One region of the Corynebacterium hindlerae genome, then DNA from elsewhere that is predicted to be linked to it. Evidence: riboswitches for the same ligand, from Rfam matches in the RefSeq annotation. Region 1 holds a riboswitch; each other region holds the start of a gene.
The links. Region 1 has a riboswitch for cobalamin ahead of HW450_RS05155 (ABC transporter substrate-binding protein). Riboswitches for the same ligand answer to the same signal wherever they lie in the genome.
Positions count from the first base shown of each region.

Region 2: another riboswitch for cobalamin. It lies ahead of HW450_RS12395 (energy-coupling factor ABC transporter permease); the one in region 1 lies ahead of HW450_RS05155 (ABC transporter substrate-binding protein).
Region 3: another riboswitch for cobalamin. It lies ahead of metE (5-methyltetrahydropteroyltriglutamate--homocysteine S-methyltransferase); the one in region 1 lies ahead of HW450_RS05155 (ABC transporter substrate-binding protein).

Region 1 covers NZ_CP059833.1:1,066,884-1,076,648, reverse strand. The annotation lists gene secY (preprotein translocase subunit SecY) at 1-649, shown strand, start outside; gene HW450_RS05200 (adenylate kinase) at 646-1,191, shown strand; gene map (type I methionyl aminopeptidase) at 1,258-2,052, shown strand; gene HW450_RS05190 (L,D-transpeptidase) at 2,099-2,818, shown strand; gene infA (translation initiation factor IF-1) at 3,006-3,224, shown strand; gene rpsM (30S ribosomal protein S13) at 3,437-3,805, shown strand; gene rpsK (30S ribosomal protein S11) at 3,809-4,213, shown strand; gene rpsD (30S ribosomal protein S4) at 4,239-4,844, shown strand; gene HW450_RS05165 (DNA-directed RNA polymerase subunit alpha) at 4,941-5,957, shown strand; gene rplQ (50S ribosomal protein L17) at 6,023-6,544, shown strand; cobalamin riboswitch at 6,800-6,962, shown strand; gene HW450_RS05155 (ABC transporter substrate-binding protein) at 7,000-8,076, shown strand; gene HW450_RS05150 (FecCD family ABC transporter permease) at 8,148-9,149, shown strand; gene HW450_RS05145 (ABC transporter ATP-binding protein) at 9,146-9,765, shown strand, end outside.
Region 2 covers NZ_CP059833.1:2,567,845-2,577,609, forward strand. The annotation lists gene HW450_RS12360 (alpha-1,4-glucan--maltose-1-phosphate maltosyltransferase) at 1-1,699, opposite strand, end outside; gene HW450_RS12365 (ABC transporter ATP-binding protein) at 1,749-2,618, shown strand; gene HW450_RS12370 (NUDIX hydrolase) at 2,630-3,391, shown strand; gene HW450_RS12375 (THUMP-like domain-containing protein) at 3,385-4,491, shown strand; gene HW450_RS12380 (electron transfer flavoprotein subunit beta/FixA family protein) at 4,511-5,287, shown strand; gene HW450_RS12385 (electron transfer flavoprotein subunit alpha/FixB family protein) at 5,284-6,150, shown strand; gene HW450_RS12390 (cysteine desulfurase family protein) at 6,150-7,247, shown strand; cobalamin riboswitch at 7,247-7,453, shown strand; gene HW450_RS12395 (energy-coupling factor ABC transporter permease) at 7,499-8,176, shown strand; gene HW450_RS12400 (energy-coupling factor ABC transporter substrate-binding protein) at 8,178-8,480, shown strand; gene HW450_RS12405 (CbiQ family ECF transporter T component) at 8,481-9,188, shown strand; gene HW450_RS12410 (energy-coupling factor ABC transporter ATP-binding protein) at 9,176-9,765, shown strand, end outside.
Region 3 covers NZ_CP059833.1:146,548-156,312, reverse strand. The annotation lists gene HW450_RS00740 (HNH endonuclease signature motif containing protein) at 1-648, opposite strand, end outside; gene HW450_RS00735 (cupin domain-containing protein) at 763-1,176, shown strand; gene HW450_RS00730 (GNAT family N-acetyltransferase) at 1,179-1,751, opposite strand; gene HW450_RS00725 (SDR family NAD(P)-dependent oxidoreductase) at 1,761-3,218, opposite strand; gene HW450_RS00720 (DUF5129 domain-containing protein) at 3,242-4,696, shown strand; gene metE (5-methyltetrahydropteroyltriglutamate--homocysteine S-methyltransferase) at 4,693-6,948, opposite strand; cobalamin riboswitch at 6,980-7,125, opposite strand; tRNA gene HW450_RS00710 (tRNA-Leu) at 7,554-7,639, opposite strand; gene HW450_RS00705 (ABC transporter transmembrane domain-containing protein) at 7,746-9,314, shown strand; gene HW450_RS00700 (ABC transporter ATP-binding protein) at 9,315-9,765, shown strand, end outside.

The DNA.
Region 1 (9,765 bases):
CCTGGTCGTCGGCGTGATCTTCATCGAGCAGGGCCAGCGCCGCATTCCAGTGCAGTACGCCAAGCGCATGGTTGGTCGCCGTCAATACGGTGGCACCTCCACCTACCTGCCGCTGAAGGTCAACCAGGCCGGTGTGATCCCCGTGATCTTCGCGTCCTCCCTGATGTACGTCCCCGTGCTCATCACCCAGATCATTAACTCCGGCTCTGCTGTGGTGCCGGACAACTGGTGGCAGCGCAACGTCATCCAATACCTGCAGACCCCATCGTCCTGGCAGTACATCGTGGGCTACTTTGCGCTCATCATCTTCTTCTCGTACTTCTACGTCTCCGTTCAATACGACCCGAATGAGCAAGCAGATAACATGAAGAAGTACGGTGGCTTCATCCCGGGCATCCGCCCAGGACGCCCAACCGCGCAGTACCTCGGATTTGTCATGAACCGCCTGCTGTTTGTCGGTTCGCTGTACCTTGGCATTATTGCGGTATTGCCAAACATCATGATGGATCTTGGTGTTAACTCCGGTGCGGCAAACGCTACACCATTCGGTGGCACTGCAATCCTGATTCTCGTTTCCGTTGCCTTGACCACGGTCAAGCAAATCGAGAGTCAACTACTCCAAAGCAACTACGAAGGATTCCTGAAATGAGACTCGTACTCCTCGGCCCTCCGGGCGCAGGCAAAGGTACCCAGGCAGCCATTCTCTCCGAGAAGCTCGGCGTGCCACACATCTCCACCGGCGACCTGTTCCGGGCGAACATCGGCGAGGGCACCCCGCTTGGTGTTGAAGCTAAGTCCTACATCGACGCCGGCAAGCTTGTCCCTACCGATGTCACCGCGCGCATGGTGGAAGATCGTCTGAACCAGGAAGATGCTGCCAACGGCTTCCTGCTCGATGGCTTCCCACGCACCGTGGGGCAGGCTGACATCCTTGCTGACTTGCTGGCAAAGAAGGGTGTCTCACTCGACGGTGTTGTGAACTTCAAGGTGTCTGAGGACGTCGTCGTCGAGCGTATGCTTGCCCGTGGCCGTGCAGACGACAATGAGGAAACCATTCGCACTCGCCTCGGTGTCTACCGTGATGAGACCGCCCCGCTGATTGACCACTACGGTGACCAGATCATCGCCATCGAAGCAGAGGGCACCGTTGAGGAGATCAACGCCCGTACGATGGAAGCCCTCGGAAAGTAAACTTTTCCAGTGCTCAAGCCGGCTGTAGCTTTAGTGCAGTCGGCTTTTTACTTTTAAGTAGGAACCATGGGATTTCGGAAAAAGAACAAGAAAATTGCCGCCAAAACTGCCGGCGAGCTAGACGCGATGCAAGCGGCAGGAGAGATCGTCGGGCGTACATTGCAGGCAGTGAAAGCCGCAGCAGGCCCGGGCGTTACGACGCTCGACCTTGACAAGGTAGCCGAAGCAACTATCAGGGAAGCCGGCGCCATCCCCACTTTCCTCGGATACGAAGGCTTTCCAGGATCTATCTGTGCCTCGGTCAATGACGTGATCGTGCATGGCATTCCCTCAAATGACACGGTCCTCGCCGAAGGCGACTTGGTCTCCATTGACTGTGGCGCCACTTTCGACGGTTGGGTAGGGGACTCAGCATGGTCCTTTTGCATCGGCGAAGCAGACGAGGACGTGCAAAAGCTGAATCAGGCGACCGAGTGGGTCCTTATGGAAGGCCTGAAAGCTATGGTTCCTGGCAATCGCCTGACAGATGTGTCCCACGCGCTAGAGGTGGCGACCAGAAAAGCGGAGCAGAAGTTCGGGGTTGAGCTCGGGATTGTAGACGGCTACGGCGGACATGGTATTGGGCGTACCATGCATGAGGATCCGTTCCTTCCCAATGAGGGTAAGGCAGGGCGAGGGCCCCTCATCCAAGAGGGATCTGTCCTGGCAATTGAGCCAATGCTCACCCTCGGTACGGAGGACTCAGCTGTGCTGGAAGATGACTGGACAGTGGTCACCTTAGATGGTTCTTTTGCTGCCCATTGGGAACATACCGTTGCTGCAACTGCGCACGGTCCACGAATTCTTACGCCACGAAAATAACTACTAGTTGGGAATTTTCTTGGAGCTTGCCTTATACTCCTTGACTATGAACAAGCACCGTAAGCCTTCTGCTTTCCAGCGTCGCGTGGCTATCGCCGCATCGACGGTTGTAGCCGCCGCTGCTGTCATGCTGCAACCGGCTATGGCAGCCCCGGTCATTCCAGGTTCTTCGGTCCCTGGTTCCTCCGAACTGCAGACCGGATCTACCGACTTCGCCGCGGAAGCCGCATGGAATGCGCGTAACGCTGTCTACAACTCCACCGCAGGTTTGCCACCAGCGCAGCGTGACGCACTCCGCAAGGCTGCCGACGACAACCTCCGCGTGATGTTCCCGGGGCTGCTGGAATCGAAGATGCCAGCACCCGCACCGGCACCCGCCCCTGCGCCAGCCCCTGCACCAGAGGCGAACATTGACCGCGGATCTTGCCCGCCACAGGCACGGGTGTGCCTGGACAAGGCTGGCAACCGGGCTTGGCTGCAGCACGGTGGGGAAGTTACATACGGGCCGGTACCTGTGTCGCACGGTGCGCCAGGTTGGGAGACTCCGTCAGGTAACTTCCATGTCACCCGTAAAGTTAAGGATGAAATTTCCTACATCTTTGACAATGCGCCGATGCCAAACGCGGTGTACTTCACTAACGACGGTGTCGCATTCCATGCGGGACGCATCGACTGGCTCTCCCACGGCTGCGTCCACCTACGCTACGAGGACTCGGCAGTGTTCTTCAATGACCTTCAGGTCGGCGACATGGTTTACGTCTACTAACTATTCAGTTTCCGACACGCCCTAAGACCGCACCCTATTTTAGGATGCGGTCTTGCTTTTTATGGTAACCAGCCGGTATCCTTGTTCGTTGGTGTACGTACACGTGCGTTCACCCACCTTCCCACCCAAGGGAAAGTGACATCTACCAGGCATTTTGTACTTGGAAGTGCCAGGGAAAGCGGAGGATATGGCTAAAGAAGGCGCTATTGAGGTTGAAGGCAAGATCATCGAGCCTTTGCCAAATGCAATGTTCCGTGTCGAACTAGACAACGGTCACAAGGTACTTGCCCACATCTCGGGCAAGATGCGTCAGCACTACATTCGTATCCTTCCAGAGGATCGCGTCGTAGTGGAACTGTCTCCATACGACCTGACCCGCGGTCGCATCGTCTACCGCTACAAGTAAACAAAGTTATTCGCCTTCACATTCCAGGTGTTTTGCAGCTCTGGTGCGTCGATAAGCGCAGCAGACAAACACTTCTTTTACCTCCGGCTACGGTGGCTGGAGCCCTGTGATTGCGTAGCCCACTTCCCGGCTCATCCGCCCGGGTGAAGTGCTATGAGACAGGGATGAATGTGGAGAAAACCACCGCAACAACCGGAAAGGCACGTACCACTATGGCACGTCTAGCTGGTGTTGACCTTCCACGCAACAAGCGCATGGAAGTCGCACTTACCTACATCTACGGCATCGGCCCAGCCCGTGCTGCCAAGCTGCTCGAAGAGACTGGCATCTCTCCTGACCTGCGCACCGACAACCTCACCGACGAGCAGATCGCTGCTCTGCGTGACGTTATCGAAGCCACCTGGAAGGTAGAGGGTGACCTCCGCCGTCAGGTTGCAGCCGACATCCGTCGCAAGATCGAGATCGGCTCCTACCAGGGTCTGCGTCACCGTCGTGGCCTCCCAGTTCGTGGTCAGCGCACCAAGACCAACGCTCGTACGCGTAAGGGTCCTAAGAAGACGATCGCAGGAAAGAAGAAGTAAGAAATGCCTCCTAAAGCACGCACTGGCGCGCGCCGCACTGGCCGTCGCGTCGTAAAGAAGAATGTGGCGCAGGGCGCCGCATACATCAAGTCCACCTTCAACAACACCATCGTGTCCATCACGGACCCATCCGGTGCTGTTATCTCCTGGGCTTCCTCTGGCCACGTCGGATTCAAGGGCTCCCGTAAGTCCACTCCGTTCGCTGCTCAGCTGGCTGCCGAGAACGCTGCTCGCAAGGCAATGGAGCACGGCATGAAGAAGGTCGACGTCTACGTCAAGGGCCCAGGCTCTGGTCGTGAGACTGCAATCCGTTCCCTGTCCACCGCGGGTCTTGAGGTTGGTTCCATCACCGACGTCACCCCACAGCCACACAATGGCTGCCGTCCGCCTAAGCGCCGTCGCGTTTAATCAGGGAAAGGAAGAGTAACAAACTATGGCTCGTTATACCGGCCCTGTAACCCGTAAATCCCGCCGCCTCCGTGTCGACCTCGTCGGCGGAGACATGGCATTCGAGCGTCGCCCATACCCTCCGGGACAGGCTGGCCGCGCTCGCATCAAGGAGTCTGAGTACCTCCTCCAGCTGCAGGAGAAGCAGAAGGCTCGCTTCACCTACGGCGTCATGGAGAAGCAGTTCCGTCGCTACTACGCTGAAGCAAACCGTCGCCCAGGCAAGACCGGCGACAACCTGATGATCCTGCTCGAGGGTCGTCTGGACAACGTTGTTTACCGTGCAGGCCTTGCACGCACCCGTCGTCAGGCACGCCAGCTTGTCTCCCACGGTCACTTCACCGTGAACGGCAAGAAGGTCAACGTTCCTTCTTTCCAGGTTTCTCAGTACGACATCATCGATGTTCGTGAGAAGTCCCGCAAGATGATCTGGTTCGAAGAGGCTCAGGATAACCTCGTCGACGCAGTCGTCCCAGCATGGCTGCAGGTCGTTCCATCCACCCTGCGCATTCTCGTGCACCAGCTGCCAGAGCGCGCTCAGATCGACGTTCCAATCCAGGAACAGCTCATCGTCGAGTTCTACTCCAAGTAATCTTTCGCTTTTCGCCACCAACCTGGTGGCGGCAAGCACCACAGTCCATAACTGCCTACTGGCGTCAAATAGCGGGCGTCACATAAGGAGAAGTTCATGCTCATTTCACAGCGTCCAACGCTCACCGAGGAATACGTTGACGAAGCACGCTCTCGCTTCATCATCGAACCACTGGAGCCAGGTTTCGGCTACACCCTCGGTAACTCGCTGCGTCGTACCCTGCTGTCTTCCATCCCTGGTGCAGCAGTGACCAGCGTCAAGATCGACGGTGTGCTCCACGAGTTCACCACCATCGGTGGCGTGAAGGAAGATGTTTCCGACATCATCCTGAACATCAAGGGCATTGTGCTGTCCTCTGACTCTGACGAGCCAGTGGTCATGTACCTGAGCAAGTCTGGCGAAGGCGTCGTCACCGCAGGTGACATTCAGCCTCCAGCGGGTGTGGAGATCCACAACCCGGATCTGCACATCGCTACCCTCAACGAGCAGGGACGCCTGGACATCGAACTGGTTGTTGAGCGTGGCCGCGGCTACGTCCCAGCAACCCTCAACGCTGGCGGTGGCGAGATCGGTCGCATTCCTGTTGACCAGATCTACTCCCCAGTGCTCAAGGTCAGCTACAAGGTGGAAGCTACTCGTGTTGAGCAGCGCACCGACTTTGACAAGCTGATCATCGATGTCGAGACGAAGAACTCCATCTCCGCACGTGATGCCCTTGCTTCCGCAGGCAAGACCCTGGTTGAACTGTTCGGCCTCGCACGCGAGCTGAACACCGCAGCCGAAGGTATCGAGATTGGCCCATCTCCACAGGAGACTGAGCACATCGCAGCCTACGGCATGGCTATTGAGGATCTGAACTTCTCCGTTCGCTCCTACAACTGCCTGAAGCGTCAGGAAATCCACACCGTCGGTGAGCTCGCTGAGTGCACCGAATCAGACCTGCTGGATATCCGCAACTTTGGCCAGAAGTCCATCAACGAGGTCAAGATCAAGCTCGCCGGCTTGGGTCTGACCCTGAAGGACGCTCCGGAAGACTTCGACCCAACCCAGATCGAAGGCTACGACGCCGAAACCGGCGAGTTCATCGACTTTGACCCGGAAGATTCTGAGTAAAACGCCCTAAGGCTTCCGCCATCCGGGAGCCTGCGCTCATAAACCTGTACACGAGGAGTACAACAATGCCTACCCCTAAGAAGGGCGCCCGTCTCGGCGGTTCGGCTAACAACCAGCGTAAGATCCTGTCTAACCTGGCTGCTCAGCTGATCGAGCACGGCGCAATCAAGACCACCGATGCCAAAGCAAAGGTTCTGCGTCCATACGTAGAGAAGATCATCACCAAAGCTAAGGCCGGCACCATTGCTGACCGACGCAACGTAGCTAAGCTCATCACGAACAAGGAAGTTGTTGCTTACCTGTTCAACGAGCTGGCTCCTAAGTTCGAGAACCGTGCTGGTGGCTACACCCGCATCATCAAGCTGGAGAACCGTAAGGGCGACAACGCTCCTATGGCCCAGATCTCCCTGGTCCTCGAAGAGACCGTTTCCGCTGAAGCTACCCGCGCAGCCCGCGCAGCTGCTTCCAAGAAGGCTGAAGAAGCTCCTGTAGAGGACGCTCCAGAGGTCGAGGCAGACACCGCTACTGACGCAGCTGCTGAAGCTGAGGCAGTAGAGGCCGAAGCCGAGGAGAAGTCCGAGAAGTAATTCTCAGCTCCTGAAAAGCCGTCCCGTCATGAACGTCGGGGCGGCTTTTTGTTGTGTGTGGGTGGGGTTTTCTGTAAAACCCGGGAAGTGAACCTCGGGTTTCGGGCTAGAAATGCCAAATTAGCAAAAGTGAAGCCTGGAAAGTTGCCGAGATCCGGGAAATGCTTCCCGGGGATTGTAGGGGAGGTCTGTGAGGCTAAAAGATTAATTGGTGCCTCTCGTTCAAAAGCCTCTCTTTTATCCGGTATGGTGAAAGCGCTGGTCCTTAACGGGGGTTGATTTCCGTATGAGGCATGAAGAGGGGAATCTGGTGCAAATCCAGAACTGTCCCGCAACGGTAAAAGGAACATAACTAGAGGCGTTGATCACTCAATTATGTGCCTTGAGTCCGAGTACCTGCCAGCGGCAGACGTCTATAGGCGCTGCTTGATAGTTTGGACCGAGGAGTCACACAAGTGAAAAATTCTCCGCACCGGATTATCGGTGTTCTTGCTAGTTTGATACTGGCTATTTCTGCATGCTCTGCGCCAACTGTTTCGACACCTCAAGGCGTCGATAAGCAGGTGCAGGTTACAGATGACGCTGGCCGCACAATTACCTTTGACGAACCCGTTGACGAGATTGTTGTTGCGAACCGCTACAACAGTGAGTTGATTCGTGCGATGGGACACATTGAGAAGGTTGTATCTGTGGACACCAATACCGCGCAGGACCGCGCGTATTGGTCGCAGTTCGATCCGGACAACGTTATTGGTAAGGGGCAGAGCAACCTCAATATCGAGAAAATCATTTCCTTGCACCCGGATGCACTAGTGCTGCCCAAAAATGCTGACTACGAAAGTTATGCAGAGCAACTTGAGCCAGCTGGAATTAAGGTCGTTGTTGTCACCGGGTGGGATAACAAAGCTTTGGACAAGCAAATCGATATCTTGGGGCAGCTGTTTAACGACAAACCTGCAGCAGAAGAACTGATCAAGTTTTATGAAGAAACTCTCGCTTTGGTGAAGGAAAGAGTAGAAAAAGCACCTGAAAGGAAAACCGTGTATTGGGAATACGGTGACCCGTTCACCACGGCATTCCCGGGTACATCCAACGACGGGTGGCATAACATGATCGTTAATGCTGGTGGCGTCAACATTTTCGCAGATCAGCCAGCTACGGGCGATACAGTAGATCCAGAGTATATCCTGCAGACCAACCCCGACCTGATCCTAAAAGTAACTTCCGGTGGTGCACTGAAGAACACCGGTGTGTACACGCCGCCGGCTGATACTGAGTTCCCAAGCATCGCCGAGGAAATGATGGCCCGACCTGGTTGGAACAACCTCAACGCTGTGGCTAATGATCAGTTGTACTTTATGACTGGTTTCCTAGGGGGTGGCCTCGGCAAGGCTATTGGCACTGTATACGTGGCAAAATGGCTATACCCAGAGCAAATGGCTGATGTGAATCCAGATGACTTTTTCAACCGCTGGCTGGAACTACAAAACGCGAAGCCGGTAGACGGACACACATACCACGCCCACCACTAGTAATGGCACAACGGGCGAATTCATCAGTTAACCGCGAGCTACGGCGAAGAGCACTGAAATCCAGTGGTATCTTGGTTTTCTTCACTATCGCGATGCTCGCGGTTTCCTGGATATCGGTAACTAATGGCGTAGCGGGGTTCAATTCTATTGAGCTCTTGGCCACCCTACTTCCTCCTGGGTGGTTGCCTGCGCGCACTTTGGATTACGGCGAATGGGTCATTTTTTCAGGAATTCGACTCCCTCGGGCCATCATTGCAATCATCGCAGGGGCTGGACTCGCGCTGTGTGGCGCCGTGATGCAGATCATCACCCGAAATCCGATGGCAAGTCCGTTTACCACTGGAATATCAAACGCTGCAGCCTTCGGTGCCGGGATGGCCATTTTCTTTGGCTTGACTATCGCAGGGTCCCAAGGAGTAGCTATCACGTTGTGCGCCTTTGTTGCGGCGGCCGCGTGTTCGATAGTGGTAGTCAGTATCTCTGCTGGTGCGCATCGGGGTGCGGCTGCGTTGATCCTGGCAGGTATCGCACTTAGCTACCTGTTTTCCGCACTAACCTCCGGACTTCAGTATGTGGCCAACGAACAGAAGCTCGGTCCCATCCTGTATTGGGCTTTTGGTGATTTAGGGCGAGCTACTTGGCAACACATCGGTTACTTGACAGTTATCGTCACTATCGGTTTAGCGTATGTGCTGATCAATGGCGGGAAATTAGCCCGATTAGCGCTCGGAGACGAAGCAGCGTTAGCGTTAGGAACGCCAGTGCGCCGGATCCGGGTAGAGTCTGGGATCTGGGTTACCGTTATCTCTGCATCAATTATCAGCGTGACTGGGGTTATTGGGTTTGTCGGGTTGGTCGCACCTCATTTGGCATCTATGATTATCGGACATGACGAGCGGGTTCGTATGCCTTTGACAGCATTGATCGGTGGGCTTCTCCTGCTTCTGGCAGACCTGGCAGGCAGAACCGTTGTCAGCCCTGTAATTATTCCGGTAGGAATCATGGTTTCGCTCGTCGGTGTTCCCATGTTTCTTTGGCTCATTTTACGAGAAAATCGCAAGGAACTGCGATGACGATCACGGGATTAGCAGTAAAAGGACTTGCAGTAAGGCATAGCCGAAAAGGGGTGCTGGTCTTGCGTGATGCGACGCTTACAGTTCCTTCCGGTCAGGTAACGGGCATTATCGGGCCAAATGGTGCGGGAAAATCGACGCTGTTAAAAGCAGTGTGCGGTATTTTGCGTCCAGCATCGGGTGCAGTGTCGATCGGGGAAATAGATGTATTGAAGCTAAAACCTCGGGTTCGAGCAACGCACATCGGATATGTCCCGCAACAAGCTGAAACTTCGGGGAACGAACTGACGGTTTACACCGCGCTGGCTTTAGGTGCGGACGAAAAGGAAGCTCGGTACGACATTAAGCAGGCAGTGCTTGGTGTAGCACATCAGCTTGATCTTTCTGACCTGCTGTTTCGGAAAGTGAGGGAGTTATCTGGTGGCCAAATTCAGCGTGTACTCATCGGGCGTGCCCTGGTGCGTGACACTGAGTGCATATTACTAGATGAGCCAGTAAACAATTTAGATTTGCACTATCAAGTAGAGATTATGCATCTGCTCCGTCATCTTGCTCATGACTGTGGAAAAGCTATTGCTGTGGTGTTGCATGACATGAACCTGGCGGGCACTTATTG
Region 2 (9,765 bases), 1.2 Mb from region 1:
TGTCAGTGTCGTGGAAGTGAATGTTACGCAACTGCTGCAGCGCAGGCTGCTCCCGGCGGATCCGGTTGAGCAGCGTAATGAAGCTCTCCAGGGAGTTCTCGCCGTACACGCGGGGGCGCAGCTCGTATTTTTCCGAATCGAGGTACTCCTCGGATCCTTCCTTCACCGGGACACTCTCGAACAGCTCGTAGCCGGAGTACACGCCCCACAGCGGGGACATGGTGGCTGCCAGCACGGCGCGGATCGCGAACATACCTGGACCACCCTTCTGCAGGGATTCATGCAGAATGTCCGGGGTGTTTACGAACAGGTTCGGGCGGGAGATGTCCGCCATGTTCGCGATCTCAGTGGCGAACTCCGTCAGCTCCCTCTTGGAGGTCTGCCAGGTGAAGTAAGTGTAAGACTGGGAGAAACCAGCCTTGGCCAGGCCGTACAGCCGTGGCCGTCGGGTGAAGGCCTCTGCCAAGAAAATCACCTCTGGGTGATCGACGTGAACGGTATCGATCAGCCACTCCCAGAAGTTCGCTGGCTTGGTGTGCGGGTTGTCCACTCGGAACGTGGTCACGCCCCGGTTGACCCAGAACAGCACCACCCGCAGAATTTCCTCATAAATGCCCTTTTGGTCATTGTCGAAGTTCAGCGGGTAAATGTCCTGGTACTTTTTTGGTGGGTTCTCGGCGTAGGCGATGGTGCCGTCGGGAAGCACCGTGAACCACTCTGGGTGCTCCGCCGCCCACGGGTGGTCGGGCGCGCACTGCAACGCCAGGTCCAGCGCGATTTCGATGTCCAGCTCGCGGGCGCGAGCGATCAGCGCGTCAAAGTCCTCGAGGGTGCCGAGCTTCGGGTGGACGGCGTCATGGCCGCCATCCTTGGAGCCAATGGCCCACGGGGATCCGACGTCCGTGGCCGATGGGGTCAGGGTGTTGTTGCGGCCCTTGCGGTTGATCTCGCCGATCGGGTGGATAGGTGGGAAGTAGACGGTGTCAAAGCCCATTCGCTTCACGCGATCCAGCTCGGCAGCGGCGGTGGCGAAGGTGCCGTGCACTGGGTTGCCATCCGCATCCCAGCCGCCGGTGGAACGAGGGAAGAATTCATACCACGAGCTCACGAGCGCTTTCCGACGCTCCACCCGCACAGTACTCGTCTGGCCACGGGTCAGCAGATCCCGCAGTGGGTGCATGCTCAGGATGCTGGAAACTTCCTTGGTGAAGGCCGGTGCTACGCGGGCGCGCAGATCGCCGGTGGACCGCAACGAATCGGAGACGTCTTGCAGCGTGTCGCGGTGCTCCTTCGGGGCGCCGGCGGCCACCCGCTCGAAGAGCTGGGCGCCGATCTCAATGTCATTAGTCAGTTCGGCCTCGCCCTGGCCGGCCTCGATCTTGGCGGTGACATTGTGCTTCCAGGTGGCGATCGGATCGCTCCACACATCGACGCGGATGGTCCAATCGCCCGGAACATCGGGAACGAAAATCCCATGCACCTGGTCAGGGTCCTCGCCGCGGGACATGATGGTACGCATCGTCTTTGCAGCAACAGCGGAATTCTCTGGCCCCTTGACGTTGAGAGTTGCGGAGATCACGTCGTGACCCTCGCGCCACGCCAGTGCGAACACTGGGATCACTTCGCCAACTACCGCTTTGGAAGGGGCCCCGCCGGCCACGTTAGGGCGTACGTCGTCGATGCCGAGTCGTCCGGTCATCACAAATCCTTTCGCGCTTGTACAGTACTCAGTCCAGAGTAGGTGAGCAGTGTCGATCGCACACGGCAACCCAGTTGTGATCCATGATGGTGGGGTGAGCGAATACAACCCAGATTTGATCATTGACTTTGCCGACGTCACCTTTGTGCGGAATAACCGCACGTTGCTGGGGCCACTGTCCTGGCAGGTTGAGCTTGACGAGCGGTGGGTGATCATTGGTCCAAACGGTGCGGGCAAGACCACCCTCATGCGCTTAGCGGGCGCCGAAGAATACCCGTCCGGGGGTAGCGCCCACATCATGGGGGAGCGCGTCGGCAAGACCGACATGCGCGACCTGCGCACCATGATCGGTGTCTCCTCCGCTGCGCTCGGCAGCCGCATCCCCAAGGACGAGACGGTAGAGGACTTGGTGGTGTCCGCCGCCTACGCCATCCTGGGGCGCTGGCGCGAAGAATACGACCAGATGGACTTCGATCAAGCCATGGACATCCTGGAGCGCGTCGGTGCGATGCACCTAACCAAACGAACCTGGGGCACGCTTTCGGAAGGCGAACGCAAACGCGTGCTGATCGCCCGCGCGCTCATGACCAACCCGGAGCTGCTGCTTCTCGACGAACCGGGTGCCGGACTCGACTTGGGCGGTAGGGAAGACCTGGTGGGGTATCTCGGGGAACTTGCCCTGGACGCGGATGCGCCCGCCATTGTCATGATCACCCACCACGTGGAAGAAATCCCATTCGGATTCACGCACGCGATGCTGCTGGACGAGGGGAAGATCGTCGCTCAAGGACTCATTGATGATGTGTTGACGAGCGAAAACCTGACCACGACTTTCCACCAGCAGATTCAGGTGGATCGCATCGACGGCCGATACTTTGCCCGCCGAATCCGTGGGCGGGGTCGCCACCGGGCGGGCTAGAATCGCTAGCTATGGAAGGAATCCGTGGCGCCAAGCTCGCAGCAACAGTGCTCCTCGTCCGCGACAGCGCACTCGGCATGGAAGTGTACGTGCAGGAGCGCGTCGCTGAGATGCCCACGTTCCCCAACACCACCGTTTTCCCCGGTGGTGTGCTCGATGAACGAGACCTCGGTGACGGCGATGGGGTGGAGGCGCAGCGGTGGAGCACACTGCTGCAGATCGAGCCAGCCATCGCGCACGGCCTGGTGATGGCTGCCGTCCGGGAAGTATTCGAGGAAACCGGAATCCTCCTAGCCCGGCACCGCACCGGCGAGCTGGTCTCTGACGCCGTGCAGTACCACTACGCCCGCCCGCTGCTGGAAAATCACGAACTGGCTTTCACCGATTTCCTCCACGACAACGATCTGACTGTGGCCACAGACCTGCTGTATCCCTTCGCTCGTTGGGTGGGGCCGGGGCCAGTGGCACCGAAATTTGATGCCTTCTCTTTCGTGGCCCAAGCACCGCTCGGGCAAATGCCAGACGGCGCCACCCGGGAAGCTGCCTCCACCGGCTGGTTCCTGCCCTCCGTGATCTTGGGTGGTTGGAAAACTGGGCTGCTGCGCCTGGTCATTCCAACCTGGGCGCAGCTGACCGCCCTCACTGAATTCCACACCGTGGCGGATTTGGAAGCCTCCCTCATCAACGTGGATATGACCCCGATCATCGGAGACCCCGACGACCCGTTCTTCGATGAATTCTTTCTCTACGGAGACCTGCCGGAGCGATTTTGATCAACCTCGACGAAGCCCGCTACCTCACCTCACGCACCATCGACCCCTGCCCGGAAACCGACCCATTCAAGCGGGCCACGCTGCTTAAGAAAGAACACGGCGAGTTCTCCCGCGCCGTCGCCGAGCTCCTTGATGCCCGCGCAGGCGGGAAACTTCCGACCCACTGGTACGCCGACAGTGACAGCGCCCAGCAAGCCACCCCACTGCCCGTGGCCCAGGTGAGATTCGACCGAATCCGTGAGGTGCTCGGCAGCCCCCGCGTCCACGACGTCACCTGCTCCATCGGCACCGAAGGCTCCGCGGCGGCCGGACTCGAGTACTTCGGCTCCGACCTGTCGCTGCCACGCCTGATCATGGCTAAAGCCAACGTAACCGGCCACTTTTTCCAGGCCGACGCTCTGCGCCCGGCCATGACCGCCGATGTGGTCATCGCCGATCCCGCCCGGCGGGCTGGCGGCCGACGCATCACCGCGCCGCAGGACCTGATCCCGCCCCTGCCTGACCTGCTGGCGACCATTTCCGGCGAGGCAGCCATCAAGTGCGCTCCCGGTATCGATTACACCTCCTGGGAGGGGCTGGTCTCCGTGGTCAGCGTCGACGGCGGGGTCAAGGAAGCCTGCCTTTACACTCCGGGGCTGGCTGGCGGGATCACCCGGGAGGCCGTGGTGATTCGGGGCAGGGGCGTCGATAAGCTCAGCGATGCCCTCCCGTCCGCCGACGAACTCGCCGCTCCGCACGGCACCTACCTTATTGACCCCGACGGCGCGATCGTGCGCGCCGGGCTCGTGCGCCAGTTCGCGGTGCGCGAGGGACTGTGGATGCTGGACGAGCGCATCGCATACCTCACCGGCGACCGGATTCCGGACGGCTACACCGGGTTCCCGATCCTGGAACAGGTGCCGCTGAAGAAGTTGAAGGGTGCTCTCGCGTCGTTTCAGCCGGGCTCGCTGGAGATTTTGGTGCGTGGGGTGGACATTGATCCGGATGCGCTGCGCAAGAAATTGCGGCCGCGTGGGGAGCGTCCGATGGCCGTCGTGGTGACGCGGATCGGGTCCCAGGGGGTGGCGTTCATCTGTGGGGCGCGCGGGGTAGGATCGTAAAAAACGAAACGGAGGAACGATGCCCGCTATTGTGGTCCTGGTAAAGAATGTGCCGGACACCTGGTCAACAAAGACACTGAATGAGGACTTCACCCTCCACCGCGAGGGCGTCGATGAGGTTATCGACGAAATCAACGAATACGCCGTGGAGCAGGCACTACGCATCCGCGAAGCGAACCCCGGACACGAGGTAATCGCACTATCCGCTGGCCCATTCCGGGCGCAGGAGGCGCTGCGGAAGGCGCTCGCGATGGGGGCGGACAAGGCCGTGCTGCTTTCCGACGCCGCCCTTGCCGGATCCGACGTGCTCGGCACGGCGTGGGCCCTGACCAGCGCGATCAATACTCTGGGTGATGTCCAGCTGATCGTCGCCGGGAACGCCTCGTCCGACGGCGCGATGGGGGCGCTGCCGGGAATCCTCGCGGAGTACCGTCAGATTCCATCGCTCACGAACCTGTCCTCCGTTGCCGTAGCCGACGGCGTGGTCTCGGGAGTCAAGGAAGCCCCAGAAGGCTCCTACCAGCTGCAGGCGTCGTTGCCGGCGCTGATCTCTGTGACAGAAAAGACGGACAAGCCGCGGTTCCCTAATTTCAAGGGCATCATGGCTGCAAAGAAAGCCGACATTGCCGTGCTCACCCTGGCGGAAGTGGGGGTCGACCCTTCGCAAGTGGGACTGGCCAACGCCGCAACGGCTGTCACCGCAGCTGAGCCACGCCCGGAGCGCGACGGTGGGGAAATGGTGTACACCGACGGCGCAGAGCGCATCTACCAGTTCATTCAGGAGGCCATCAAGTGACGTACGTACTCGCAGCAGGGTCCCACACCCTGGAACTGATCGCGGCTGCCCAGGTGCTGGGCGATGTCACCGTCGTGTCCTTTGACGAGGAACAGTACCCCGCCAACATTGTCCGCTGCTCCGCCGAGGGGCGCGTAGTGATGCCGGCGGTGGATGCGCTGTCCATGCTCGCGGCCCAGAACCCGCAGCCGATTGTGCTGCTCGCGGACTCCGTGGGCAACGAGATCGCCGGTCGTCTCGCTGCCCGTCTCGCCTCCGGCGTGCTCACCAACGTGGTGGGCATCAACGCGGACCGTACCGCGCAACTGTCCATCTTCGGCGACACCATCTCCGGCACCGCAGCGGTGGGTGGCACCAGCCCGATCTACACCATCCGCCCCGGCTCTGTCACCCCGGTACACCCCGGTTCCGGTGCGGTGACCACCATGGAACTCCCAGCAGCTGGCGTTATGGATGCTCAAGTAACTGGCTTCACCCCGGCTGTTGAGGGGGAGCGCCCTGAACTGGCGACCGCTAAGGTCGTGGTGTCTGGTGGGCGCGGCGTCGGCGAGAGTGGCTTCGCAGAGTACGTTGAGCCGCTTGCCGACGCCCTGGGCGGCGCCGTGGGTGCCACCCGCGACGCGGTCGACGACGGCCAGTACCCAGCTCAGTACCAGGTGGGACAAACCGGTGTGACGGTGTCGCCAGATCTATACATCGCGCTCGGTATCTCGGGAGCCATCCAGCACACCTCGGGTATGCAGACCTCGAAGAAGATCATCGCTGTGAACAACGACGAGGACGCCCCGATCTTTAAGATCGCCGACCTCGGTGTCGTCGGCGACGTGGAAGACATCATCCCTGAGCTGCTGAAGAAGTTCTAGTGTATTTCGATCACGCTGCTACCACACCGATCCGCCAGGTAGCGCGAGATGCCTGGCTAGCGGCCTCCGAGTTTCTCAACCCCGCCGGCCAGTACGCGGCGGGGAGGGCGGCGAACCGGGCGTTATCCGAGGCCCGGGAAGCGGTGGCCTCCCTGCTGGACTGCGAGCCGATCGAAGTCATTTTCACCGGTTCCGGTACTGAGGCCGACAACCTGGCCATTCAGGGCCTGTTTCGGCAGTCGGAGCTTAGCCGCGTGGTCTCCACCGAGATCGAACACCCGGCGGTGCTGGAAACCGTGGCGGCCCTTGGCGCGGACGTTGCGATGCTGCCACTTACCGACGGACGGGTGTCCTCCTTCGAGCCATTGGCCGAGCCTGCGGCCCTGGCCACCTGCATGTGGGCGAACAACGAAACGGGCATCCTCCAGCCGGTCCATGAGCTGGTTGAGGCAGCGGGGCAGACCCCGGTACATGTGGACGCGGTGCAGGCAGTGGGGCACATCCCTGTGTCCTTTGCTTCGCTCGGCGCCACCACACTGGCTGCCTCTGCGCACAAGTTCGGCGGGCCGAGGGGCGTCGGGATCCTGCTGGCGCGCCGCTCCGGGCTGGCACCCACCCTGTACGGTGGCGGCCAGCAGCGAGGGATCCGCCCCGGCACCATCGACGTGGCGGGAGCCGTGGCAACGGCAGCGGCTTTGCGCGAGGCAGTGGCGGAGATCGACACAGAACAGGCACGGCTGTCCGAGCTGCGTGATCGGCTCCGCGCAGGCATCGAGCTTATCGACGGCGCAGTCATCCATTCAACGGGCGACCTCCTACCGGGACACCTGCACGTTTCTTTCCCAGGGGCCGAAGGCGACAGCCTGATCATGCTTTTAGACATGCTCGGAGTGGCGGCGTCCACGGGATCGGCGTGTGCGAGTGGCGTGAACCGCGCGAGCCACGTCCTGCTCGCCATGGGGGTGCCTGAGGAGGTGGCGCGGGGCGCCTTGCGGCTGACCCTCGGTCGGACAACCACGTCGGATGAAGTCGAGTTTTTACTAGCCCACTTGGGGGGAATAGCCCGTCAAGCCCGAGAAGCGGGAATGGCAATCTGATAATCTGAATCCGCTGCAATGTACGGGAATGCCGGTGAGAATCCGGCAGCGGTCCTCGTCACTGTATTGCTTCTTAGGACAGGTGGCTTTCACCTGTCGGCGCTGCGCGTGTTCACTTCCTGTTGGCATCACGGGTGGGAAGGACGTGCGCGAGGTTTTCAGCGTGGAAGCTAAGCCAGGAGACCGATTGCAGTGGCCTACTCATACAGGTTCGCGAGATGGACGGACCTAAAGTTGGAAAGAAGATTGTCATGCATATTGCCGAGGGATTTCTCCCCGTCGAGCATTGCGTAGCCTGGGGTGCGGCTGCCACCCCCTTTGTTGTTTATGGTGCTTACGCAGTCAACAAACAGATCAAGGAACGTCCAGAAACCGGCATGCTGTTGGGTGCTGCCGGTGCTTTTACCTTCGTGCTGAGCGCGTTGAAGATCCCGTCCGTGACCGGTTCTTCCTCCCACCCCACCGGCACTGGCCTCGGAGCGGTGTTGTTCAAACCACCGGTGATGGCGTTCATCGGTACCATTGTCCTGCTGTTCCAAGCAATTTTGCTGGCGCACGGTGGCCTCACCACCCTGGGGGCAAACGTGTTCTCCATGGCGATCGTGGGCCCGTGGGTAGCGTACGCGGTGTGGAAGCTCCTGGGATCCAAGTCCCCTGAGCTGGCCATGTTCTCCGCTGCATTCCTCGGCAACTTCGCCACCTACTGCGTTACCGCGCTGCAGTTGGCGGCAGCACACCATGCTGCTGGTTTCGCTAACGCCGCCGGAACCTTCCTGGCGCTGTACGCCCCAACTCAGGTGCCACTGTCCATCGTGGAAGGCATCGTGTCCGTGCTGATCTTCCGCAGCCTGCGTCAGATCGCGAAGAAGGAACTGACCGTTCTGGGCATCCCTGTGGCTGCCCCGAAGCGAGAGATGGTGGCAGCCTAAAATGAAGAACCTAGTTTTGGTCATCGTGGCCGGCGTTCTGATCATGTTCCCGATGTTCTTCAATTTCGGTGACCCGGACGCTGAAGAACAATTCGTGGGCACCGACGCGGGTGCGGAAACCTTGGTGGAAGAGGCTAACCCTGATTATGAACCATGGTTCGAATCTGTTGCTGGTGAACTGCCAGGAGAAGTGGAGTCCGGCCGGTTCGCGCTGCAAGCTGGTCTTGGTGCTGGCCTGCTCGGTTATGTCCTCGGTGTGTTCCGTGGCCGTACCCAGCGTGCTGAGGAATCTGCTGCTGTCTAAATGAATGCCCTGGAACTAGCCGCTGCTAGGAGCCGCTGGGCGCACGTGAATGTGGGCGAAAAAAGCCTGCTCATCGTACTGCTGTTTATTGCGATCTCGGTTTCCGGTATCAAACTCGCAGTGATCGCCGCTATCACCTTGGTGATGGCGGTCGCTGCTGGGATCAACTGGAAACTGTACCTGGGTCTGGTCGGGGCCCCGGCGACGTTCATCGCGCTGGGCCTCGGCCCGCTCATTTTCTCCATTACCTCCGGCGGGTTGATCATGGTCCCAGGAGGGGTGGCGCACGCCGGTGAGGTGTTGGCTAGGTCCGTGGTGGGCATGGGAATCACCATGTTGTTTGCGCTGACCACCCCGATGTCCGAGATCCTCATGTTCGCGCGTCGTCGGCACCTTCCGGAGTCGCTCGTGCACGTCACGGGCCTGATATACCGCCTGGTGGGTGCCCTGGTGGTGACGGCGAAGACGATGTGGGAGGCCCAGGCCGCCCGGCTCGGGCATAGCAGTACCCGCCGGTGGGTGGGTTCGGTTGCGGGCCAAGCAGCGTCGCTATTTGTGCTGTCCTTTGCCAGGGCTCGGGCGCTGCAAGAAGGATTGGAACTGCGGGCGGATCCCACCGCGATGAAAGTGCGTACTGTGGCGCGCCCCGTGAACTGGCTCCGTGCCTGCGGCGCCGTGATTGTGATGAGTTTATTATGTCTGTTCTAGAGACCCGTGACCTGACTTTTTCCCACGATCAGCCTGTGCTGAACGGGGTCGACCTAGCCGTGGCAGCGGGGGAACGCCTCGCGATCCTCGGTGCGAATGGCTCCGGGAAGTCCACGCTGCTCAAGCTGTTAGCGGGGGCGTGGCAGCCTCAATCTGGCACGGTTTTGCTCGATGACACGCCGATGGAGTACACCAGGCGCGGCCGGGACCATGTGCGCCGCAATGTGCAGCTTGTGCTGCAGGAACCCGATGAACAAATCTTCGCCACCACGGTTGCGGAGGACGTGTCTTTCGGCCCCGTGAACATGGGATTGGAGGAGTCGGACGTCGATAAGCGCGTGCGTGAGGCGCTGGCCACCTGCGAAATCACTGGCCTTGCTGACCGCGTCCCCCACCAGCTTTCCTACGGCCAACGCAAACTCGTGGCGCTGGCCGGTGCGCTGGCGATGCAGCCACGCGTCCTCCTTCTCGACGAGCCGACCGCCGGCCTCGACCCCGTCGCCTCCGACCGCCTGCTAGCCACGCTGCTGCAGCTTAACGACGCCGGAACAACCATCGTCATCTCCACGCACGAAAT
Region 3 (9,765 bases), 920 kb from region 1:
TGTTGCAGTGACGTAGAGGCTAGACATCAGGTCAGCGCCCTGGCGGGACAGTGTGGCGTCGCGAAGCTTGCGGCGGTTGTCGTCGGCTGGTTCAGAATCCGCGGCGAGTCCTTGAAGGATTTTTTGGCCAGCCGACCGGAGGTCGTCCGGAGCAAGCTCGGTGGCGAACCCTGCCATCATGGCTTCGACATGGGCGCGGACCTCGGCGGTGATGTCGTCGGGCAACGCCGCCATTGTCTTGGATATTTCTACAGCGGATTCGACGCCGAACAGCCCTTCACGCATTCCTTGTGCAGTATGCGGGTGCGCGGCCGGGGAGGTGTCGGGACTACCGAGAAACGGTGGCTTTTCAAAGACGTCCTCAGCGATGCGTAGGTAATTCCGTAGTTCGGCTCGGGAGAACCTCCCGACATGCCTGAGTTTGTTTGACCCTCCTGCCGTCCTCGGAAAAACCTCGCGTTCGTTGACTAGCTCCCGGAGGGCGTACAGGGTAGTAAGTTGGGCGAGTCGCTCTAGTTCGCGCGTAAGATCGAGAATCTGCCACAACTGTTCAGCATCCATGGCATGATGTTCGAGCACGTCAAAGGCTGCCCGTTGCGCCGCTATCGCGTCCACGAAGCCTTGCTTGACCTGCTCTAATGTGTTCATGGCCCCATTATAAAAATTGGGCCGGACACAACCGGAAGAAAACTAGCACACCTGTTCGAATGAAGTTTAAGTACAATGGGCACCATCTGCACCCAATAACAAAGGAGTTCAATCATGGCTGACCACGGCCCCAACCCTTATGTCCTGGATATCGAAAAGGCAACCACGGATAACGAGAATTTCCGTGACACCCTCTGGACCGGCAAGCACCTGCAGATGACTGTCATGAGCATCCCTGCCGGTGGCGAGATTGGCGCTGAAGTCCACGATGATCACGACCAGTTCCTCCGCGTCGAGGCTGGTAAGGGTCATGTGATGATCGGCGCCGACGAAAACAACCTCGACATTGATCAGGTCGTGGAGGACGACTGGGCTATCTTTGTCCCGGCCGGCAAGTGGCACAACGTGGTCAACGAAGGCGACGAGCCACTGAAGGTCTACTCAATCTACGCCGCCCCGGATCACCTCCCAGGCACCGTCCACGCCACCAAGGAGGACGCGGACAACGATCCGAACGAGCAGCACTAGGCTTATCGACGCAGTACCATCCCCATCTCTGTGACCTGCGGGTCAGTGGTGGGGATTTGCCGTGTTACAGAGAAACCGAACCTCTCATAGAGCCGCTGCGATCCCGGGGTGGTCGCTTCCAAGTAGACCAGCCCTGTAGCGCGCTCTAATCCGTGCCTGAGCAGCCTCGAACCGACACCTTTGCCCTGAGCTGCGGGAGAGACCGCCAGTGCGTAGAGATACCAGTGCGGTTCGGTGGGGTGGTAGGACATGGAGCGGGCGTCGCGAAGCAGCATGCGATAAGCGTCGCCACCATACATCGCGACGTAGCTAGGGAAGTGGAACCAGTGGTCGTCGTTTGGGAGATTCCAGCAAGCGGCGCCAACGAGTGTCGTGCCATCGAAGCACAGGTCCACGACGCCCTCGGGAACAAACTCCACTGCCAACTGGCGCTCGAAGATAGGGGCCATGTCTCCGGCGCGGTTTACCGGACCACATCCTTGAAAGTAGCTCCGAAATGCCGCATCGTCCGCGAATACCTCTGCCATCAACCGCGCAACGTGAGGAATATCCGAACGCTCAGCTTCACGAATCATAACCGCAGGCTACCACGGGTGCGGGCGGTAATCCTTTAGAAAGCAGCCGTAGAGGTCGACGCCATGTTCGCCTTGCACGATCGGATCGTACACGCGGGCGGCGCCATCTACCAGATCAAGTGGGGCGTGAAATCCTTCCCGCGCGAGGCGTTCTTTCACGGTGTGTGGGCGCTCGTCGGTGATCCAGCCGGTATCCACCGCCGTCATGAGGATGCCGTGTTCAAAGAGTTCCCCCGCTGCCGTGCGCGTGAGCATGTTGAGCGCTGCTTTGGACATGTTGGTGTGCGGGTGTCCTGGGCCTTTGTATCCCCGCCCGAACACTCCCTCCATCGCGGACACATTCACGATGTATTTTCGCCGGGCCGTGGCGGCCTCCAGCGCGGGGCGCAGCTCGTTCACGAGGATGAACGGGGCGGTCTGGTTGCACAGCTGCACCTCCAGCAGCTCAAGCGCATCCACATCGCCAACGACGGCCGACCAGGAGTTGGCGCTACCCAGATCTGGGATGAGGCCACCGGCGTCCACAGCGGTACCGTCGGCAATGCGCTCCAATGACGCTGCGCCACCTGACAGTGCCGCTAGCGCCAGCTCCTGGGCATGCGCGGTGCTCGTCCCGCCAGTGAGGGCAGCCGGGTGCAGTGCGGCGGTATCGCCTATGGACAACACCTTGACCTCGCAAGCCGGGCCTTCCAGTGGTGCGGATTCAGCTGCGACCAAGCCGGAATACGCGCCAGGTGAGCGCCGCACCGTTTGCGCGGCATTGTTAATGAGGATGTCAAGAGGCCCCGCCGCGACCACCGACGCCGCAAACTCACTCACAGCGACGGGGTTTCGCAGGTCAATGCCTACGATGTGGAGCCTGTCCAGCCAGTCTGCACTGTCACCGACCGCTGCGAACCGACGGGCCGCATCGCGCGGGAAACGGGTGGTGATGGTGAGGTCGGCGCCGTCGCGAAGCAGCTTGAGCGCAATATACATCCCGATCTTCGCCCGCCCGCCGGTGAGCACCGCCCGCCGGCCTGTGAGGTCTACCCGGGCGTCTCTGCGGGCCCGGTTGTCCGCTGCGCAGTCGGGGCACAGTTGGTGATGAAACGAATCGACCAGCGTGTACGGCTGTTTGCACACATAGCAGTTCTGCGATCGGTACAGCTTCCCGGCCCAACCATGTGGGGTGGCGACAGCTCCTCGTTCGAGAACGACGGGTTCGGAACCCGCGGGGCGCACGAGGATCCCGGCGGTTTCGTCGTCGATACGCTGCGGGTTGGCGGTGGCGGTGCGCGCGAGCACGGCAGCGTCTGCTTTACGACGCCGCTGCTTGGCCGCCGCCCGCCGCTGGCGCTTGACCTCCTTGAAAAGCTTTCCGACAGCCCGTTGCAGCGTCACAGAATCCGGGGAAGTGGGATCCAACGAGCCTGCTTCCTCAAGAACGCGGAGGCAGGTACGTAAATCAGCGGGGTCGATACTCATAGATTTAAGACTATAGTCGTGGCATGAGCGCATTATCACCGGCAAAGATTGCAGGGGCTGCCCTCGTCGCGGGACTCACACTAGGTACCGGCGCGGGCCTGGCCACGTTCCTATCCATCGACCCACCACAACGCGCTGACTACGCGATATCCGCTCCCACCCAGCGGGGGATAGCGAACACCCAAGTCCACGACCCTGACAATGTGCTGAGCGATGAAGACGAAGCGCGCATGCTGCGGGACGCCGAGCGCATCGAAGCACCCACCACGGTGCAACAACTCCACTACATCGTCTTCGCGCGCAACAAAGACAACGTCAATGACTCCGTCGAGAACTTCCTCCGTGACCACCACCCAGACCTCATCGGTGACGACCATTTCGCCGACGGCACCTTGTTTGTCGGGGTTGGGTTAAATCCGCGACAGGCGTTCGTTTTCGCAGGTGAAGACGTCGCTGATGTGCTCGATCTGCGGTCTGGCAACCACCTCGACGCGGCTGTCAACGCCATCAAGCCAGGAGTGAAGGACGGCAACATCCCTGCCGGGCTGTTCGCTGGGGCTAATGAAGCCTCCGACATTGCTGGCCTCGCCGAGGCTCGCTACGACAATGCTGTCGAGAACCGCGTCGGTGCTGGACTCGGTGCCGGGGTAGGGGTCGGTGGCGTCGCAGCTGCCGTCGTCGGTATCGGAGGGGCCGCACGTCGCAGCCGCGAAATGAAACTGGCCAAGGCCCGCGAAAACCTCGCCTTTATTTCAAAGGAGTACGGCTCCTTGGGGCAGCGCCTTGATGGCATCGACATCCGCGCCAATTCGCTCACCTCACCGCTCGCTCACGCCACGATGCGCGACGAATGGGCAGAGGTTCGCGATCGATTCCTGACCATGCACAGCCAAGTGGACAGCTTCGGCGGTCTCACTGCCTCCGACGAGCCGAAGCAGATCCTCGCCAACGCCGACCGAATCAACACCGCCGCCGAGACCGCACGGCAAGTAGGCACCGCGGAGCAGAACATCGATACAATTTTCCGCATCGAGCACGGCGACGTCGATGTTCGGCAGGTTGAGGCCACAGCCCTACGCTCCGACATTGTCGCAGCTCAAGCCGAGGTTAAGAATACCAACTCCGGGCTGTACCAGAGCCTAAGCCAAGCCCGCGCCACCGCTGACGCACTGGTAGATGAGCCCGCTGCCCCTGACTTCCTGGAGCGATACACCGGGCTGCTGAAGGATTACCAGGCAGCCCTCGCGGTACTAAAGGCTCAGCAGTTTAGCGATGCCAAAGAAGTGGAGCAGCTCCGAGCCCCCAAGGTCTACGAGCGTGACTACCGCCCGGGCTACGGCTACTCGGACTTCGTGCCGTTCTGGGCCATGCAAAGCTGGCACAACAACAACGTCGCTGCGCAGCAGTCCTCGTCGAGCAACACGAACACATCATTCAGCTCTGGGTTTTCCGGGGCAGGGGGCTCGTCTAGTTTCTAAACGCGCGCCTTGTGGGCAGCTTTTACCAGCACCTCTAGGCTGGCAGTCGTCTCCTCCCAGCCTCGGGTTTTGAGGCCACAGTCAGGATTGACCCAGAGCAGTTGGGGATCAATGGAATCGAGTGCTGCCTCTAGCAGTTGATCCACTTCCTCTTGGCGCGGCACACGAGGGGAGTGGATATCCCACACACCCGGACCAATGCCCATGTCAAAGCCGGATTCCTTGAGGGCTTTCAGCACTTGCATACCGTTACGGGCAGCTTCGATACTGGTAACGTCTGCGTCGAGGTCGCTAACTGTATCAATGAGTTCATTGAACTCGGAGTAGCACATGTGGGTGTGTATTTGAATATTGCTCGGTGCATCACCCGTAGCCAGACGGAAACTTCCCACGGCCCACTTAAGGTATGCAGCCTGCTTTTCTTTGCGTAGTGGCAGTAATTCTCGAATAGCCGGTTCATCGACCTGGATGATTACTGCACCCGCTGCAATGAGATCAGCTATTTCATCGCGTAGGGCAAGCGCTACCTGATCAGCGGTATCACCAAGCGGTTGGTCGTCCCGCACAAAGCTCCACGCCAGCATGGTGACCGGGCCGGTGAGCATGCCTTTCACTGGCTTGTCTGTGAGGCTTTGGGCCACATTGTACCACTGAACAGTCATTGGTTCGGTGCGTCGTACATCGCCGGAGATGATCGGAGGACGTACGCATCGGGAACCGTAGCTTTGCACCCAGCCGTGGCTAGTCGCAATATACCCCTGCAGTTGCTCACTAAAATACTGCACCATGTCGTTTCGCTCTGGCTCGCCATGAACTAGGACATCCAGCCCCAGTTTGCTCTGAGCCTCAATCACGGTGGAAATTTCGTCGACCATGGCTTGCTGGTACTCGGCGTCGGTAAGTTCTGCGACACGCCACTGCGCCCGGGCACGCCTAATCTCCTGCGTTTGTGGGAAAGAGCCGATAGTCGTCGTCGGAAGCGGTGGCAAGTCGAGAGTTGCGAGCTGCGTTTGCCGACGCTCCTCCCGCGATGCTCGTTGCCGATCAGCATCCGTTACTGCTGCAATTCGTTCCCGAACCTGAGCATCATGCGTCAACTCCGACTGCGCGCGATCCTGCAATGCCGTTCGCGCCGCTGCAAAAAACTCCGAGACATCTTCGCCCTGCAACGCTGCTGCAAGTGCAGCCACTTCGGCCACCTTTTCTTTACCAAAGGCTAGCCAATCTTGGATCTGCCCAAGATCCTCTTTATCAAGGCTATAAGGGACATGGAGGAGGGAGGCGCTGGTGGACACCGCGACTGGGCCTCGTGCAGCCAGTTGTTTCAGAGTGTCAAGTGCCTCATCAAGATTAGTACGCCACACATTGCGGCCGTCCACCACACCGGCAACCAGGAGTTCCTCACCAGTCCAATGCGGCAGCTCCGCCGAGCCGGCAACAAGATCAACACCGATTGCGGTGACCCCGGTTCCGCTGAGTGTCTCCACAGCCTGATCACCGTCTTCAAAATAGGTTTGAACCAGGATCTTCACTGCGGGCAGGCTACCCCCGAGAGTTTCATAGCCTGCTCGCACCCGGCTAAGCACCGCTGCCGGAAGATCAGTGACCAAAGCTGGCTCATCAATCTGCACCCATTCGACACCACTACCGCCAATACGCTTGAGGAGCTCACGGTAGATAGCGAACAGCTCCTCCAGATGATCAAGCGGATCAGATCCATCGGTGGTACGGGCAAGATTGAGATAGGTTAAAGGACCGATAATCACAGGTCGGACTGCAACGCCGAACTTGTCGATTTGATGCCGGAGATCGGCCAAAAACGCATCATCGTCTAGCGAAAAGACAGTATCAGCAGACAGCTCGGGCACAATGTAGTGGTAGTTAGTATCGAACCACTTAGTTAATGCCGACGCCGGAAAATCTACCGATCCCCGTGCTGTGGCAAAGTAACGATCGATAAAACTAGGCAGCGCGTCTCCTTCGTAATCCGCAATAGTGGATACGCGGTGGGGGAGGACTCCAAGTAGCGCCGTGGTGTCAAGTATCGCGTCATAGAACGATTTACCTGCAAAAGGAACCGCCTCGATTCCCGCAGCAAGTAAGTCAGCCGTGTAGGTGTCTGTGAGTTGCGTCGCCACCTCGGCTAGTTCATCGCCAGAGATTTTCTTGTTCCAGTAGCCTTCAAGGGCTTTTTTCAATTCACGATTAGGGCCAATTCGTGGCACACCAGCAATGGTCGCGTGGAAGGTCATAATTCTCTTGATCCTCGTCAGTCGAATTTGTCGGACAAATAACCCAGCGGCAGGTAATCGGACTTAACACGAAGAGTCTGGGAGACAACCACAGAGTTTTTCGATGCATACCGTTGCGGGACAGCTCCGGATTCTCACCGGATTCCCCTGCTTTTTACCGCACAATCTCCACACGTTCCCTAACAGGGGTGATGTGGCGCATTGTGTTGCAAAACACTGGTGAAGCAAATTAGAACACTAGACAGCTTAGTCTGTCAAATGTGGGGTGCTTGGTTTGCAGATCTACACACAACGGGACCCACATTCAGAGCCAACTATCAGAGTGCGCCTTGTTATGCCGGAAAACCGGGAATGCCATCTCCAACGCAAGATCGATCACCCCCACAAAACCCGGGAAGCGTTCCCCGGGTTTTGGCGATTTTTCAGGCTTCACACCTGCTATTTCACTGATTTCGGCCCAAGATCCGGGGAATGCTTCCCGGGTTTTAGCAAGAAACTTCGGGGCCATGACGGGTGAAGTGACAACACAAAAGCGCCGCCCGGGCACACATTTCGCTACTTAACGCAAAAACCCCAGTTCCAAAGAACTGGGGTTTTAAAAACTGTGCCCGAGGGGGGACTTGAACCCCCACGTCCATTAGTAGGACACTAGCACCTCAAGCTAGCGCGTCTGCCATTCCGCCACCCGGGCTGGGTGTTTGTCAGCCTCTCGGCTGGGCACTCGTAAACAATAGCCCGACTAGACTTGAATTAACAAATCAGCAGGTTAATTGCACTTTGTGGTAGGTTTGTCTGTCATGTTCACCCATCCGTCGAAAGTGCCGCCACGTATGCGGTCATGGGCGTGGTTTGTTCCGGAGCACCCACCGGAAGCTGCTCCCATTCTGTCTGGCCAACAGCGTGGTTTTCAGGTTGCGTTAACGGCTCTCGGGAGCCACCGCCGGGCCGTTATTGCCCTGGCCATCGCGTGGTTCTCGTCATCGATGATGTCCGCACTGATTTCTCGGATCGTGGGTTTCGCCGTGGACAAGGTGGTACCCTTTGCAGACATCACGCTGCTAGTTTCTTCCGTCACGGCAATCGTGCTCACGATGACGATCATGTTCTTCGTCGACGCAACAGGTGATTCGCTCACCACGCTTTCCATCAGCCGGGTGGCGCACGACATGCGGTTGGAGCTGGTGCAGCGACTCGTGAGGGGACACAGTACTAAAACTCCGGGCGAGATCCTTAACACCGTTGACGAGGATGCCCAACAGGTGGGGGATGTTAAGCAGATCCTCAACTTCCCGCTAGTGATGGTGGGCTATCTAGCGTCGACCATTATCATCGTCGCGCAGTTTTCATGGCAGCTCGCATCGCTGATGTTCCTCGGCGGTGTCGGCACTGCGGTTGCAAGCTACTTCACAGGTAAAGCGATCGCGAAGATTTCGCGGTCTCGTCGCGCCGCCGAGGCTGCGTCAATTTCGCTGGCGACGGATTACGCCCAGGGTTCCCGGGTGCTAAAGGGGTTGGGCGCGGTGGAACGAGCCGAGGAAAAATTCACCCAGAAAGCAACGGACGCGCTCAGCCTGATGCTCGACGACGCCCGGATCTTCGCGCTCACCAACTTCCTCCGCCAGCTCATCCCGTTGCTAGCGAACATCGCAGTGTTGGGATGCGCGGGCTGGTTCGCAGTGCGAGGAAGCATCACTCCCGGTGAGTTCTTCACGGTGACGCTGGTAGCACCCCCAGCGCTAACGGTAATGGGTTTTGCATTGGGGTTCCTCACCGACTACTGGGCACGCGCCGTCGCTAGCTCAGGCCGGGTGCTGGAGCTGGCCGAGACCACTGCCATCACCGCGCAGCATGGCGACCTCATCACTCCGACACGCACCGGTCTCGAAGTGTGGCTAACGGACACTCCAGCGGCCCGCGACGCGGCACGGAGCGAGCTCGCCACCATGGCCGCCATCCAAGTGCCACACAGCGCAAACATCTTCGAGGGCACGCTCGCGGACAACATTGATCCGACCGGCTCTGCCACCAAGGTCAAGGAAGCACTCGAGGCCGCGGCCTGCGAGGACATCATCCGACGCCTCGGTGGATTCAGCCCGAATGGTGAGCTGCCGGAAGCTGCGATTGGCGAGGCCGGACTGAACCTGTCTGGCGGCCAGCGCCAACGAGTAGCTCTCGCACGCGTCCTGGCGCTCGACCCCGACGTGCTCGTCCTCGATGACCCAACAACCGGCCTGGACGCCGTCACGTTGGACAACGTCGCCTGCGCCACGAAACAGCTGCGGGAAGGAAAACTCACCATTGTTTTGACCACGTCCCGCGGTTGGGTGAGCGTGGCCGATCGGATCGTGAAGAAAGGGGAGCGATAGATGGCAGATTTCCAGCATCCGGCGTCGTTAAGCGAGTGCGGCCGTTATCTCGGCAGCCTCCCGTCCCGCCCGAGGCGCTCCTGGTGGCTGCTGGCCACAGTCGTGTTCGCCGTGACGCTCACCGCCATGATGGGCACCTCCGTGGCGATCGGCAAGCTTGTCGACGCCATCACCGGCCGCTCCTTACCCCTCATCGGGACCGGGACGAACGCATACGTGTGGCTCATGGCGCTCATTGCGCTCGGGCTGACGCTGGAAGCTGCTGGCCGCGCGCTCGCCCAGTGGGTAATGCTCTCTCGCGCCCGACGACTCAGCGTTGACCTGCGCATTTCTGCTATGTCAGCGACGCTGCGGGCACCCATTCCTACCATCATGGAGCTGGGTACCGGCAACGTGATTTCACGGCTGACCAAGGACATTGATACCGCAATCCGCATGGTCAACGCCATTG